3 regions of the Saccharomonospora cyanea NA-134 genome follow, and region 1 is predicted to be linked to each of the others. Evidence: predicted binding sites of a transcription regulator. Region 1 holds the regulator's gene; each other region holds the start of a gene.
The links. The regulator LexA, encoded in region 1, represses DNA repair genes until DNA is damaged. The targets are predictions, from matches to a motif close to CGAACACGTGTTCG.
Positions count from the first base shown of each region.

Region 1 (4,460 bases):
GCTAATTGGCTCGTTCTTTCCCACGGACCGTGGGACGATAGGGAGACGATGACAGAACTGACACACAACGTCGTTCCCGACGACCAGCTCGCCGACGTCGAGCTGTCGCAGGGGGAACTGGAACTCTCCGACCGCGCGTCCCTGCGCAGGGTCGCGGGGCTGTCCACCGAACTCGCCGACATCACCGAGGTCGAATACCGGCAGCTGCGGCTGGAACGGGTCGTGCTCGTCGGCGTGTGGACCGAGGGAACGGCGGAACAGTCCGAGGAATCCCTCGCCGAACTCGCGCGCCTGGCCGAGACAGCGGGCTCCGAGGTGCTCGAAGGGGTCGTCCAGCGTCGCTCGCGGCCGGACCCCGCCACCTACATCGGGTCGGGCAAGGTGAGGGAACTCGCCGACATCGTCGTCTCGACCGGTGCCGACACGGTGATCTGCGACGGTGAGCTCTCACCCGGCCAGTTGCGGCAGCTCGAGGAGAAGCTGCGGGTGAAGGTCATCGACCGCACGGCGCTGATCCTCGACATCTTCGCCCAGCACGCACGTTCGCGTGAAGGCAAGGCGCAGGTCGAACTCGCGCAGTTGCAGTACCTCATCCCGCGACTGCGCGGTTGGGGTCAGTCGCTGTCGCGGCAGGCCGGTGGTCGTGCCGGTGGTGCCAACGGTGGTGTGGGTCTGCGTGGTCCCGGTGAGACGAAGCTGGAAACCGACCGCAGGCGCATCAACAAGCGCATCGCGAAGCTGCGCAAGGACATCGCCGCGATGGACACCATCCGGGCCACCAAGCGGGGACGCCGGGTGGCCAACGAGGTGCCCAGCGTCGCACTCGTCGGCTACACCAACGCGGGCAAGTCCAGCCTGCTCAACGCCATCACGGGTGCGGGCGTGCTCGTGGAGGACGCGCTGTTCGCCACGCTCGACCCCACCACGCGGCGGGCCGTGACGCACGACGGGCTCGAGTACACGCTCACCGACACCGTCGGATTCGTGCGGCACCTGCCCCACCAGTTGGTGGACGCGTTCCGTTCGACGCTCGACGAGGCGGCGGACGCCGACCTGCTGCTGCACGTGGTCGACGGTGCGGCACCCGCACCCGAGGACCAGGTCACCGCGGTGCGCGAGGTCCTCGGCGAGATCGCCGAGAAGCGGTCGGAGCCGCTGCCTCCGGAGCTGGTGGTCGTCAACAAGGCCGACGTCGCCGACGAGGTGACCCTCGCGCGGCTGCGTAACCTGCTGCCCGACGCCGTGATCGTCTCGGCACACAGCGAGCAGGGACTCGACACGTTGGTGTCCGAGATCGCCGCGCGCCTGCCCCGGCCGGAGACGTTCGTGGAGGTCCTCGTGCCCTACACGCACGGTGAGCTCGTCGCGCGAGCACACGCGGACGGCGAGGTGCTGGCCGAGGAGCACAGGCCCGAGGGAACGCTGCTGAAGGCGAAGGTGTATCCGGAGCTCGCGGCTGCTCTTTCGGACTACGTCACGAACGGCTCACGCGTGTGACGCTAACGTAGCGGAGTGAGACGACTCGGCCTGGTCGTGGTGACGGCGGCACTCGTGACAGTGACACTGTCCGCAGGCACGCCCGTCGGACAGGTCGAGGACGTCCCGGTGGCCGCGCCCGAGGTGGTGTGCTCGGTCGACGATCCTCGGCTCGAGGAGCTGTCCGGGCTCGCCGCCGACACCGACCACGTGTACGCCGTGAGTGACGGCGGCACACAGGTCGAGGTCGCCGTTCTGGACGACGCCTGCCGGGTGCGAGAGGTGCTGACGGCTCCGACGGATCCGTACGACGTCGAGGACCTCGCACTCGGCCCCGGCGGGACCCTGTGGCTCGGCGACACCGGGGACAACCGTGGCCGACGCGAGACGGCGGCCGTGCACGCCCTGTCGCGGGACGGCACCTCCGTGCTGTATCGCCTCACGTATCCGGACGGTCCCCAGGACGCCGAGGCGCTCGTGGTGGACCACGCGGGCACGCCGTACATCATCACGAAGAACGTCGTCGGTTCCGCCCGCGTCTACCGTCCGGCCGAGCCGCTCGTCAGTCCTGGGCCGACCCCGCTCGAAGAGGTCGGTACGGTGTCGTTGCGGCCGACCGGGACGCAGGGAGGTCCGCTCGGGGCCGTGGGCACCGTGCTCGTCACGGGAGCCGCGCTGTCGGCGGACGGTAGCGTGGTAGCCCTGCGCACGTACACGGACGCCTACCTCTACCCGGTGGTCGACGGGGACGTCGCGGCGGCGTTCACCCGTGACCCGGTACGCGTTCCCCTGCCCGGCGAAGCACAGGGTGAGGCCATCGCCTTCACCCCCGACGGCACGCTTCTGTCCGCCAGCGAGGGCCGTGGCGAGCCGCTGCGAGCCGTTCGGGACGCCGTTTCGCTGGTGGGCGCCCAACCTGACGGCAGGGCCGAACCGAAGGATCGCGCGGCGAGTGCACCGGAGGAGCCGGTCGACCGGGAATCCGGTCTCGGCCTGGCTCCTGCCCTCGCCGTCGCCGCGGTCCTCGCCGCTGTGCTCGTGGCCTGGGGCAGCCGCCGCCGTCGGTAGGGCGGCGCGTGCCTGACCGAACCGAGGGAAGGGTTGGAAACGGCGCACGGAACACCCGCCCGTCTTTCCTCGGTGAGGAGTACGCCGGTGTTCACGCCGTTATCGCCGGACTCCCCTTCACAGTCGCCGTAGGACCGCGACGACCTTTCCGAGAATCGTGGCGTCGTCACCGGAAATCGGTTCGTACGCCTCGTTGTGCGGCATCAGCCAGACGTGCCCGTCGTCCTTGCGCTTGAACGTTTTCACCGTGGCCTCACCATCGATCATCGCTGCCACGATGTCGCCGTTCTCGGCGGTGGGCTGTTGCCGCACCACGACCCAGTCGCCGTCGGTGATGGCCGCGCCGATCATCGAGTCGCCGGTGACGCTGAGCAGGAAGACCTCACCCTCGCCGACGATGTCCTTCGGCAGCGGGAAGACGTCCTCGATCGCTTCCTCGGCGAGTACCGGCCCGCCCGCGGCGATACGGCCCACCAGCGGGACGAGAGCGGGCTCGCGGACCGGGTCCTCGGTCTGTGAGCCCGACGACGCGGCCGACCGCTCGCGGCCGATCGTCAGCATTCCCACCGCGCGCGGGCGATTGGCGTCGCGCCGTAGGTAACCCTTGCGCTGGAGCGCCTTCAATTGGTGGGAAACAGATGAGGTGGACGTGAGTCCGACAGCCTCCCCGATTTCCCGGACACTCGGCGGGTATCCGTACTTGTCCACCCAGGTCCTGATCACCTCGAGGACTTTCCGTTGGCGCGGTGTCAGGCTTTCGTCCGGGTTCTCGACCGTGCGCGGAAGGTCGGGGACCTCGCCGCCGCTCACGTCGTTGCCCGTTGTCTTGCGTGCCACCGCGATTTGCCTCCCAGTCGTAAGCCCGACCTGATGTGGGGCTTTTCGTACATCCGGTTGCGACGCTAGTCCGCTTCGTCGGGGATTTCAAACGTTTGTTCGAGCAACACGCCTTGGGTGCTCGATCTTCGCGCGTCTTGGTGGTACATGTTCGCACGGGTGTTCGAGGCGGTATGCGCTCGCCCGCGTGGTGGGTCCACGGCGCGGGGTGGACGGTCGAGCGGAAGAGGTGGCCGGCATGGTCGTGGTGACGAAGCGCTCAGATGTGGTCCGGGTGGCTCCGGCCCGCCCGCCGGCCGCGGGCGGTGGACGCTGCGCGCGTCGCCCTCCGACGCGGTCTCCGGTTGCTCCGGGGTTGCGGCGTGGTGGGGGCATGCGCGGTGATCCCACGAGGAGGGGACGGCGTTGCGGTGGTGCCCACTGGCCGTGGCTCGCGGTGGTGGCGCTCGTGGTGGCGGCGGCGGTCGTGGGCCTCGGACTCGTCGCCACGGACCCGGCGGTCGTGGGGCCCGGCCCCGGCGCGGCCGTTCCGAGCGCACCGTAGGCTGTCCGGGCCGCGTTCGAGCGGCCGCGGGGTGGCTCGCCGGGCGCGTGTCGGGGCGCGGCATCCTAGGTCGGATCTCACTCCGGTGAGGGAGGGGGTCGCGGTTGCGGTGGACCGGGCCGCGTCTTATGGTCGACCCCTACATCTAGTAGTTACATCGCTGTAATTGGTCCACAAGTTGGGGTAGGATCGGTTCTACGTTCACTGTCGGTGGTGTCCGGTCGTGGCGTGGACGACACTCACGCGCGGTACGCCGTGGAGTGCGTTGTCGGTGGCGTTCCTGCTGTGCAGGGGATGTTTCGGGAGGTGTTCGACTGTGCGGTGTCCGTTCTGTCGGCACGCGGACTCCCGGGTCGTCGATTCCCGTGAGGTGGACGAGGGCCAGGCGATCCGACGGCGTCGGTCGTGCTCGGCCTGCGGCCGCCGGTTCACCACGTCGGAGACGATGGTGCTCGCCGTCGTCAAGCGGTCGGGAGTGACCGAGCAGTTCAGCCGGGACAAGGTGGTTCGGGGAGTGCGGCGGGCCTGTCAGGGC
Region 1 is NZ_CM001440.1:3,832,425-3,836,884, reverse strand. Features, by position in the region: gene hflX (GTPase HflX) at 49-1,497, shown strand; gene SACCYDRAFT_RS17750 (hypothetical protein) at 1,513-2,544, shown strand; gene lexA (transcriptional repressor LexA) at 2,662-3,381, opposite strand; gene SACCYDRAFT_RS26425 (hypothetical protein) at 3,755-3,925, shown strand; gene nrdR (transcriptional regulator NrdR) at 4,242-4,460, shown strand, end outside.

Region 2 (4,460 bases), 1.5 Mb from region 1:
GGGAGAAGTCCCGGGTCAGGTCGTCGCCGGGGCGCGTGTCACCGTCGCGGGGAAGGACTCCGGACGTGGGCACGGCAGCGTTTCGACCCCGAGGGAGCACCAGCGGGCGGTGGACGAGTGCGGGGCGGTGATCACGGCCGCCTCCGCCGTCACGGCCTCGGTTGGGCCAGAACGAAGTCAGCCCACCAGAGCGGGCTGCCCACTTCGGGGTTTTCTCCCGTCGCAGCGGCCTGTGGACCCGGAACGGCGACCGGAGCCGAGGTGCTCCCGCGAGGCGGCTCACTCGGTGGCGAGGTCGGTGAAGCGGCTGTAGTGGAGCTGGTGCGCCACGCTGATGGTGCTCGTCGGACCGGCACGGTGCTTGGCCAGGATCAGGTCCGCCTCGCCCGCGCGCGGGTCGTCGCGCTCCCAGGCGTCGGGGCGGTGGATGAGCATCACCATGTCGGCGTCCTGCTCCAGCGATCCGGATTCACGCAGGTCGGCGAGCATCGGGCGCTTGTCGGTGCGCTGCTCGGGACCACGGTTGAGCTGGCTGATCGCCACCACGGGCACCTCGAGTTCCTTGGCCAGCAGCTTCAACTGCCGCGAGAACTCCGAGACCTCCTGCTGCCTCGACTCGACGCGCTTGCCCGAGGTCATCAGCTGCATGTAGTCGACGACGATCAGCTTGAGGTCGTTGCGTTGCTTGAGCCGACGCGCCTTCGCCCGGATCTCCATCATCGTCAGGTTCGGCGAGTCGTCGATGAACAGCGGCGCCTCGCTGATCTCGCTCATCCGGCGGGCCAGCCGCGTCCAGTCGTCGTCGGTCATGCGGCCACCGCGCATGTCCGCGAGCCTGATCTTCGCCTCCGCCGAGAGCATGCGCATGACGATCTCGGTCCGGCTCATCTCCAGCGAGAAGATCACGCTGGTCATGCCGTGCTTGATGGAGCAGGAACGCGCGAAGTCCAGTCCGAGTGTGGACTTACCGACACCCGGGCGGGCTGCGATGATGATCATCTGGCCCGGGTGCAGCCCGTTGGTCACCTCGTCGAGGTCGGTGAACCCCGTGGGAATGCCCTGGGACACGCCGCCCCGGGACGCGATCGCGTCGATCTCGTCCATCGTCGGCTGGAGCAGTTCCTCCAGTGCGACGTAGTCCTCGCTGGTGCGCCGTTCGGTGACCTCGTAGATCGCCGACTGTGCCCTGTCGACGACCTCGTTGACGTCACCGCCGTCGCTGCTGTCGGCTCCGTAGCCGTACTGCACGATGCGGGTGCCCGCTTCCACGAGCCTGCGCAGGATGGCCTTCTCGGCCACGATCCTCGCGTAGTACCCGGCGTTGGCGGCCGTGGGCACGGTGGCGATCAGCGTGTGCAGGTACGGTGCGCCGCCGACCCTCGCCAGTTCGCCCCTGCGCTCCAGTTCCGCCGACACGGTGATCGGGTCGGCGGGCTCGCCGCGTCCGTAGAGGTCGAGGATGCAGTCGTAGACGGCCTGATGGGCGGGACGGTAGAAGTCACCTGGCCGCAGCACCTCGACGACGTCGGCGATCGCGTCCTTGGACAGCAGCATGCCGCCGAGCACCGACTGCTCCGCCGCCGTGTCCTGCGGCGGCTGGCGCTCGAACCCACCGTGCTCGGCAGTGAACGCAGGGCTGCGGTCGTCGGTGATCGCCACTGCTGCAGGCACCTCCTGGAAGGTCGACACATGGTCGAACACCCGTTCGACAGTCTAGAGCAGGACGGAGTGGGGAGCGGGCGTCGCGGCCCGTGTTTCGCGTCCGCACGGGCACGCTAGATCGCTCGGAAGGACTATCGCAATCCAGCCTGTGGATAGAACTGTGGATAACTTGGGGATGACTGGCCCGAACTAACCACAGGCTCGCCGAAAGCTGTGGACAGACTGTGGACAACTTGTGTCCGGTTTAAGAAAAGCCCTGTTCAGGCCCTGTGGATAACCTGTGGAGAACTTTGTGGGGGAATTATCGGCGTGTCGCGCGAAAAGCACCCATCGGCGTGTCGCGGCCCGGAGCGTCTGACGCCCCGGGCCGCAGCTGTGGACAAAATGACCCAGCGTTGCGTGACGACACGCTGGGCTGAACGGGTGGGGTGAAATCAGGTGGCCGGAAGACGGCTCTGTGCGGAACGTAACCGGTCGGCGAGGAGCTGTGGAGAAGCCGGCGAGAAGGCGATGGCCGGTTCCCCGCTGCCCGGAACCTCCTCGGTGAGCCAGCGGCCCTCCGCGGTGTCGATGTAGTTCACGGGGCGTTCGGCACGCTCCCGCCTGCCGCCGCGGTTGCGGGCGGCGACGTACAGGCTGCCGCCGCCCAGCCTCGGCAGTCCGAGGATGCGGCGCATCTCGGCAACCTCGGTGCTCGCCGCGCTGCGCCGCCCGGTGGACATCACCGAGAAATCGCCGCCGTCGAACTCACGCTGCTTCGCGCCGCCGGAGAGTTCGCTCTTCGAAACGCGCATGGCATGACCCCGGCCCGGGCCGAGGTTCGGCAACTGCGCGACGAAGTTCTCCATCAGCTCGTTCGGGTGGACGGACCCGAGTGCCACGGTGTTCGCGTCCGAGTTCCGAACCAGAACGAACGCCTCACCGGACGCCGTCCCCGCCAGCACCGTGTAGTTGAGGGCCTGCTTCTCGATGCCGCCGTTGATCCACGCGTAGTACTCCAACGCGGGGCGGGCGATCGCTTCCACCGTGGCCGTCAGTCCGGGGTGCACACTCCGGCCGTCGTGCAGTCCGAGGCGGGCCAACTCGGCGTCGGCCCGCTCGTCGGCCAGTTTCCTGCCGCGCTCGTCCTCCCACGTCGGTGTGCTCGCCAGCACGGTGTGGGGTTCGGCGCCGGTGCGGCGAATGAGGGTGAGCATGGTGGACGTCGACATGCTCACCTGCTGTTCCAGCACGGTGTTTCCCGTTCCTTCTTTCCTGGACGGACCCCGAGAGGGGCTACTCGCCGATGACCGGGGGCGCGGTGAGCTCGTCGCTGCCGAACAAGGAGTCGCCGTCCTCCTCGATCAGGTACTTCCGCTGGTGCTCCTCGTCCTCGGCTCCCTGGCCCCGGCCGCCGGCTCCGCCCATGGCACCCATCGGCATACCTCCCATGCCGCGCGCGCCGGCCCCGGCCGCTGCCGCGCCGCCCATCGCGCCACGACCTGCCAGTCCCGACGAGGCGCCCGGTGCCGCGGCGCCGCTCGCGGCACCCGGCCCGGCTGCGCCCATCGCACCGCCGACGCCCATCGCACCGCCGGCACCGAGCGCGCCCGGGCCGCCGGCGCCGCTGAAGCCACCGCCGCTACCACCCGGACCGAGGCCGCCACCGGGGCCACCTCCGGTGGACAGGTTCGGCGAATAGCCCCCGCCACCGGTGCTGAAGTCCGGAACGGTCGTCTTGGGCACGGTGAAGTTCGAGGCGCTCGTGCTGTCGTCGTACTGGCCCGGGGTGTACTGGTAGCCGGGCCCGCCGCCACCGGCGTAGGAGCCGCCACCGCCGGGGTAGGAGCCGCTGGGCACGCTGCCGCCGGGGTACGGACCACCACCGATACTGCCGCCACCGGCACCGCCGCCGGGGTAGGAGCCCCCGCCGCCGGGGTAGGAGCCGCTGGGCACGCTGCCGCCGGGGTACGGACCACCACCGATACTGCCGCCACCGGCACCGCCACCACCGCCGGTGCCGCTGCCGTCGACCTCGACGTCACCGAACTCGCCGTCGACGGTGCTGTAGTTGGGCATCGACTGGGCGTTGGAGCTGCTGGCCGCGTAGTAGGCGTTGTAAGCCTCGACGTTGGCCTGAGCCATCGCGTTGTACTGCTGGATGGCCCGGTCGGTGTCGGTCTCCCACGGCGTGATGTCGTTGAGGAAGTCGCTCTCCGGCGGCTGGGCGGGCACCGGCTGCACCTGCGACATCACCGTGTTGAAGGCGTCGAGCTGCGAGGCCATGGTGTTGTCGCTCTCGTACAGCTTGATCTGCGAGTCCTCCAGCCACTGCTTCAGCGGGTGGGCTCCGGCCTTGGCGGCCTCGGCGGAATCGCCCTGCCACGCCTCGTCCATCCTGCTGGCCAGGGCGTCCATCTCGCCGATCCGCTCGCCGAAGCTGTTCTTCAGCGTGGAGGCGGAGTCCCGGCCGGTCATCAGCGAGCTACCGTTGTCGCCCGCCCGGAGCTGCTCGTAGATCTGGTGCGCGTTGAGCTGGCGGCCACCGGCATCCGCCGAGTAGTCGCCGGCCTCGTCCTGCGTCATGGCGCCGTAGGCGGCGCCACCGCTCACGACACCGGCCACGATGGGAACCAGGAACAGTGGCATTCGTGATCAACCCCCCAGGGTGGTGATGGCGGCTTCGGCGACGTCGGCGGCCAGCCCGCACGACGCCTCGGCGGTCTTCGTCGAGGCGAGATTTGTCATGACGTGGAGAACTTCGCGTTCGTTGACGCCGATCCACAGGTCACAGATTCCCGAGTCCCTGCTGTCGAGGA
Region 2 is NZ_CM001440.1:5,364,731-5,369,190, reverse strand. Features, by position in the region: gene dnaB (replicative DNA helicase) at 280-1,659, opposite strand; gene SACCYDRAFT_RS25155 (ESX secretion-associated protein EspG) at 2,097-2,894, opposite strand; gene SACCYDRAFT_RS25150 (hypothetical protein) at 2,938-4,290, opposite strand; gene SACCYDRAFT_RS25145 (DUF3558 domain-containing protein) at 4,297-4,460, opposite strand, start outside.
Region 2: dnaB (replicative DNA helicase) is a predicted target of LexA. The motif match lies at 1,695-1,708, and genes of this name have one in related genera.

Region 3 (4,460 bases), 2.5 Mb from region 1:
ATCAGTTGCTCACTGCACACGTCGCGCAGCCGCGTGTTGGAGAGGTCGTCGTGGTCGGCGAGCGCGCGAACCACCAGGTCCCGATCGGTGACGATGCCGCGTACGTCCTCGCCGTCGGACACCAGGACGTTGCCGATGTCGTCGTCGCGCATTCTGCGGGCGGCGTCGCGCACGGGGGTGTCGCCGGGTAGGGCGACGGGCTGCGGGGTCATCAGCTCCCGGACCAGCTGTGCCATGGGATCTCCTTCCTTCGTCCGTCGTACTGCCACCCGGCCGGGTACCCCAGGGTCCAGCCGTTCTACTCCTCCCGCTTCCGCGAGTCTGGCCGGAACGCCGTGCGGGGCACATACTGCATGACGTGTCCACAGCGGACTGGGTGCTGCACGTGGATCTCGACCAGTTCATCGCGGCGGTGGAGATCGCGCGCCACCCTGAGCTGCGCGGTAGGCCCGTCGTCGTCGGAGGAACGGGCGATCCGACACAGCGCGGGGTGGTGGCCACCGCCTCCTACGAGGCCAGGGAGTGCGGCGTGCACTCGGGCATGCCGTTGCGCACGGCCGCCCGTCGCTGTCCCGACGCGGTGTTCGTGGCGTCGGACGCGTCCGCCTACGAGGAGGTCTCCGAACGCGTGATGGCGGTGTTGCGGGAGTTTCCCGTCGTGGTCGAGGTCGCGGGCTGGGACGAGGCGTTCCTCGGGGTGGGAACCGACGATCCCGAGGCCCTCGCGCGGGAGGTCCGGCGGGCTGTGGCCGACCGCACGGGGCTGTCGTGCGCGGTCGGGATCGGAGACAACAAGCACACCGCCAAGCTCGCCACCGGCTTCGCCAAACCGGGCGGCGTGTACCGCCTGACCAGGCACAACTGGGTCGACGTCATGGGGGAGCGGCCTCCCGACGCGCTGTGGGGGGTGGGCGCGAGAACCCGGGACAGACTCGCCGAGCACGGCATCACCACCGTCGGCGAACTCGCCGCCGCCGACCCCGGCGAGCTGGCGGCGGAGTTCGGCCCCACGCTCGGCCCGTACTTCCGTGTTCTGGCCCACGGCATGGGCGACCGGGAGGTCACGGCCACGCCGTACGTGCCGAAGTCCCGTAGCCGCGAGACGACGTTCCAGCACAACGTCCACGACCCCGGGGAGCTCCGCGCCCACCTCGCGCGTCTGGTCGAGAGGGTGGCGGACGACGTCGCCGCCGAGGGGCGGCCCGCCGCGCGCGTCGCCGTGAAGGTCCGTTTCGCACCGTTCGTCACGCGGACACGCAGTGTGACCCTGCCGTCGCCGACCATGGACGTCGAGGTCCTGTCACGCGCCGCCGAGGAGGTGTTCGGACGCTTCACGGTGGACCGTCCCGTGAGGCTGCTCGGTGTCCGGGCGGAGTTCGGGCGGGAATGACGTCCGGGTGGGGTTCGGGCGGGAATGACGTCCGGGTGGGGTTCGGGCGGGAATGACACCGGACACACCGGCGTTGCACCACACGCGCGTCGCCACTGTCGTTACCCTGCACTACGCTGATGCGGCACTCGAACAGTTGACCGAAACTGCTCGGCGCGCCCGTCACGATTCCGCGTATCACGACCTGGGAGAGCGACCACGTGACTGCCTCTGCTGAGAACCTCTACGGGGCCGACGACCTCACGCACCTCGAAGGTCTCGAAGCGGTGCGCAAGCGACCCGGCATGTACATCGGGTCCACCGACAGTCGCGGGGTCAACCACCTGTTCACGGAGATCGTGGACAACTCCACCGACGAGGGTGTCGCGGGCCACGCGACGAAGGTCGTGGTCACGCTGCACGCCGACGGCAGTGTGGAGGTCGCCGACGACGGGCGCGGCATCCCCACCGGCACCCACGGCAAGTCCGGGCTGAGCGGTGTGGAACTCGTGCTGACGCGGCTGCACGCGGGCGGAAAGTTCGGCGGCTCCGGATACAAGACCTCCGGTGGGCTGCACGGCGTGGGCGCCTCCGCCGTCAACGCGCTGTCGCTGCGGTTCGACGTCACGGTGCGGCAGGGCGGCAAGGTCCACGAGATGTCGTTCGCCCGCGGTGTGCCCGGTGTCTTCGACGGGCCCGGCCCGAAGGCGAAGTTCACGCGGCAGTCGGGCTTGCGCTTCGTGCGGAAGATGAAGCGCGGGGAGGCCACCGGCACCACCATCCGGTACTGGCACGACGCCCGCTACTTCGAGAAGGGCGCAGTACTCGACCTGGAGCTGGTGCGCACGAAGCTGCGGCACACCGCGTTCCTCGTGCCCGGCGTCACGTACGTGCTGCGCACCGCCACCGACTCGGCCATCAACGAGGAGACCTTCCACTACCCGAACGGGCTGGCGGACATGGTGGAGTTCCTCGCGCCCGCGGGCGACCGCGCCGTGTGCGAGACCCAGTTCATCGCCGGTGAGGGCACCTACAAGGAGAACGCCGCCGACGCCAACGGTGTCATGCAGTCCAACGTGGAACGCCGGGCCGAGGTCGAGGTCGCGCTGCGCTGGGGTACCGGCTACGAACGCACCGTCGAGTGCTTCACCAACACCATCCGCAACGTCCACGGTGGAACGCACCGGAAGGGCTTCGAACGCGGCCTGGTGCGCGCCGTGCACGACGCGATCTCCCGCACTCGCGGGCTGCTCAAGGCCAAGGAGGACCTGCCCATCCTCGACGACGTGTGCGAGGGCCTCACCGCGGTCGTGCACGTACGCATCCCGGAACCGCAGTTCACCTCGCAGACGAAGGACGAGCTGTCCACCACGGGCATCACCAAGGTGATCCAGGGGCTCGTCGAGAAGCACCTCAAGGCGTGGGCCGACAACCGCAAGACGAAGGCCGAGGTCAAGACGGTACTGCAGAAGATCGTCGACGCCTCGCGGGTGCGGCTGACCCAGAAACAGCAGAAGGACGCCGCCCGCCGCAAGACCGCGCTGGAGGGCGCGGCCATGCCACCGAAGCTCGTGGACTGCCGCAGCACCGGCGTGGCCCGAAGCGAGCTGTTCCTCGTGGAGGGCGACAGCGCGCTCGGTTCGGCACGGATGGCGCGCGTGTCGGAGTACCAGGCGCTGCTGCCGCTGCGCGGCAAGATCCTCAACGTACAGAAGGCGAACCTCGGCGAAGCACTCAAGAACGCCGAGATCGCGTCGATCGTGCAGGTGCTCGGCGCGGGCACGGGACGGACGTTCGACGTCTCCGCCATGCGCTACGGCCGCGTGATCCTCATGGCCGACGCCGACGTCGACGGGTCGCACATCCGGACGCTGTTGATCACGCTGTTCGCGCGGTACATGCGTCCGGTGATCTCCGAGGGCAGGCTGTACGCGGCCATGCCACCGCTGCACAAGATCACCACGAAGGGCCGCAACCCGGAGACCTTCTACACCTACACCGAGCGCGAGATGGAGGCGAAGGTCGCCGAACTGGAGCGGGCGGGCAGGCAGGTCGTCAAACCGGTTCCCCGGTTCAAGGGCCTCGGTGAGATGGACGCCGAAGAGCTGTGGGAGACCACGATGAACCCGGCCACGCGCTCGGTGCGCCGCATCACCCTGGACGACGCCGACGCCGCCGAGGCCGCACTGGAACTGCTCATGGGCGAGAAGGTCGAACCCCGCCGCAGGTGGCTCATCACCTCGGCCGAGCGGGTCGACCAGGCCGCGATCGACATCTGACGAAGACAGGAAGCGACGACTAAGTCATGGCACGGCGCAAGAACCCGACCACCCGCGTCGACCCATCGGCCTTCGACCAGGCGGGCGCGCGGGTCTTCGACAACCCGGTGAAGACCGAGATCGAGGACTCGTACCTGGAGTACGCGTACTCGGTCATCCACTCCCGCGCGCTGCCCGACGCGCGCGACGGCCTCAAGCCGGTACACCGCCGCATCCTCTACTCGATGCACGAGAACGGTTACCGGCCCAACCACGCGTACGTGAAGTCGTCGCGCGTGGTCGGCGACGTGATGGGCCGCTACCACCCGCACGGCGACACGGCCATCTACGACGCCATGGTGCGGCTCGCGCAGGACTTCTCGATGAACGTGCCGCTCGTGGACGGGCACGGCAACTTCGGAAGCCCGGACGACGGCCCGGCCGCCTCGCGTTACACCGAAGCCCGCATGTCGCCCGAGGCCATGCTGCTCGTCGGTGAGCTGGGCGAGGACACCGTCGACTTCCGGGCGAACTACGACGGATCGCTGACCGAGCCGTCGGTGCTGCCCGCCGCCTTCCCGAACCTGCTGGTCAACGGCACGTCCGGCATCGCGGTCGGCATGGCCACCAACATGATCCCGCACAACCTCGGCGAGGTCGTGGCCGCCGCGCGGTGGCTCATCAACCATCCGAACGCCTCGCTGGACAAGCTCATGGAGTTCGTCCCCGGTCCCGACCTGCCCACGGGTGGGCAACTGCTGGGGCTCGACCAGGTACGCAAGGCGTACGAGACCGGGCGGGGCGTCGTGCGGATGCGTGCGAAGGTCACCACC
Region 3 is NZ_CM001440.1:941,087-945,546, forward strand. Features, by position in the region: gene SACCYDRAFT_RS04625 (CBS domain-containing protein) at 1-236, opposite strand, end outside; gene SACCYDRAFT_RS04630 (DNA polymerase IV) at 359-1,390, shown strand; gene SACCYDRAFT_RS04635 (DNA gyrase/topoisomerase IV subunit B) at 1,591-3,648, shown strand; gene SACCYDRAFT_RS04640 (DNA gyrase/topoisomerase IV subunit A) at 3,675-4,460, shown strand, end outside.
Region 3: SACCYDRAFT_RS04635 (DNA gyrase/topoisomerase IV subunit B) is a predicted target of LexA. The motif match lies at 1,520-1,533, and genes of this name have one in related genera.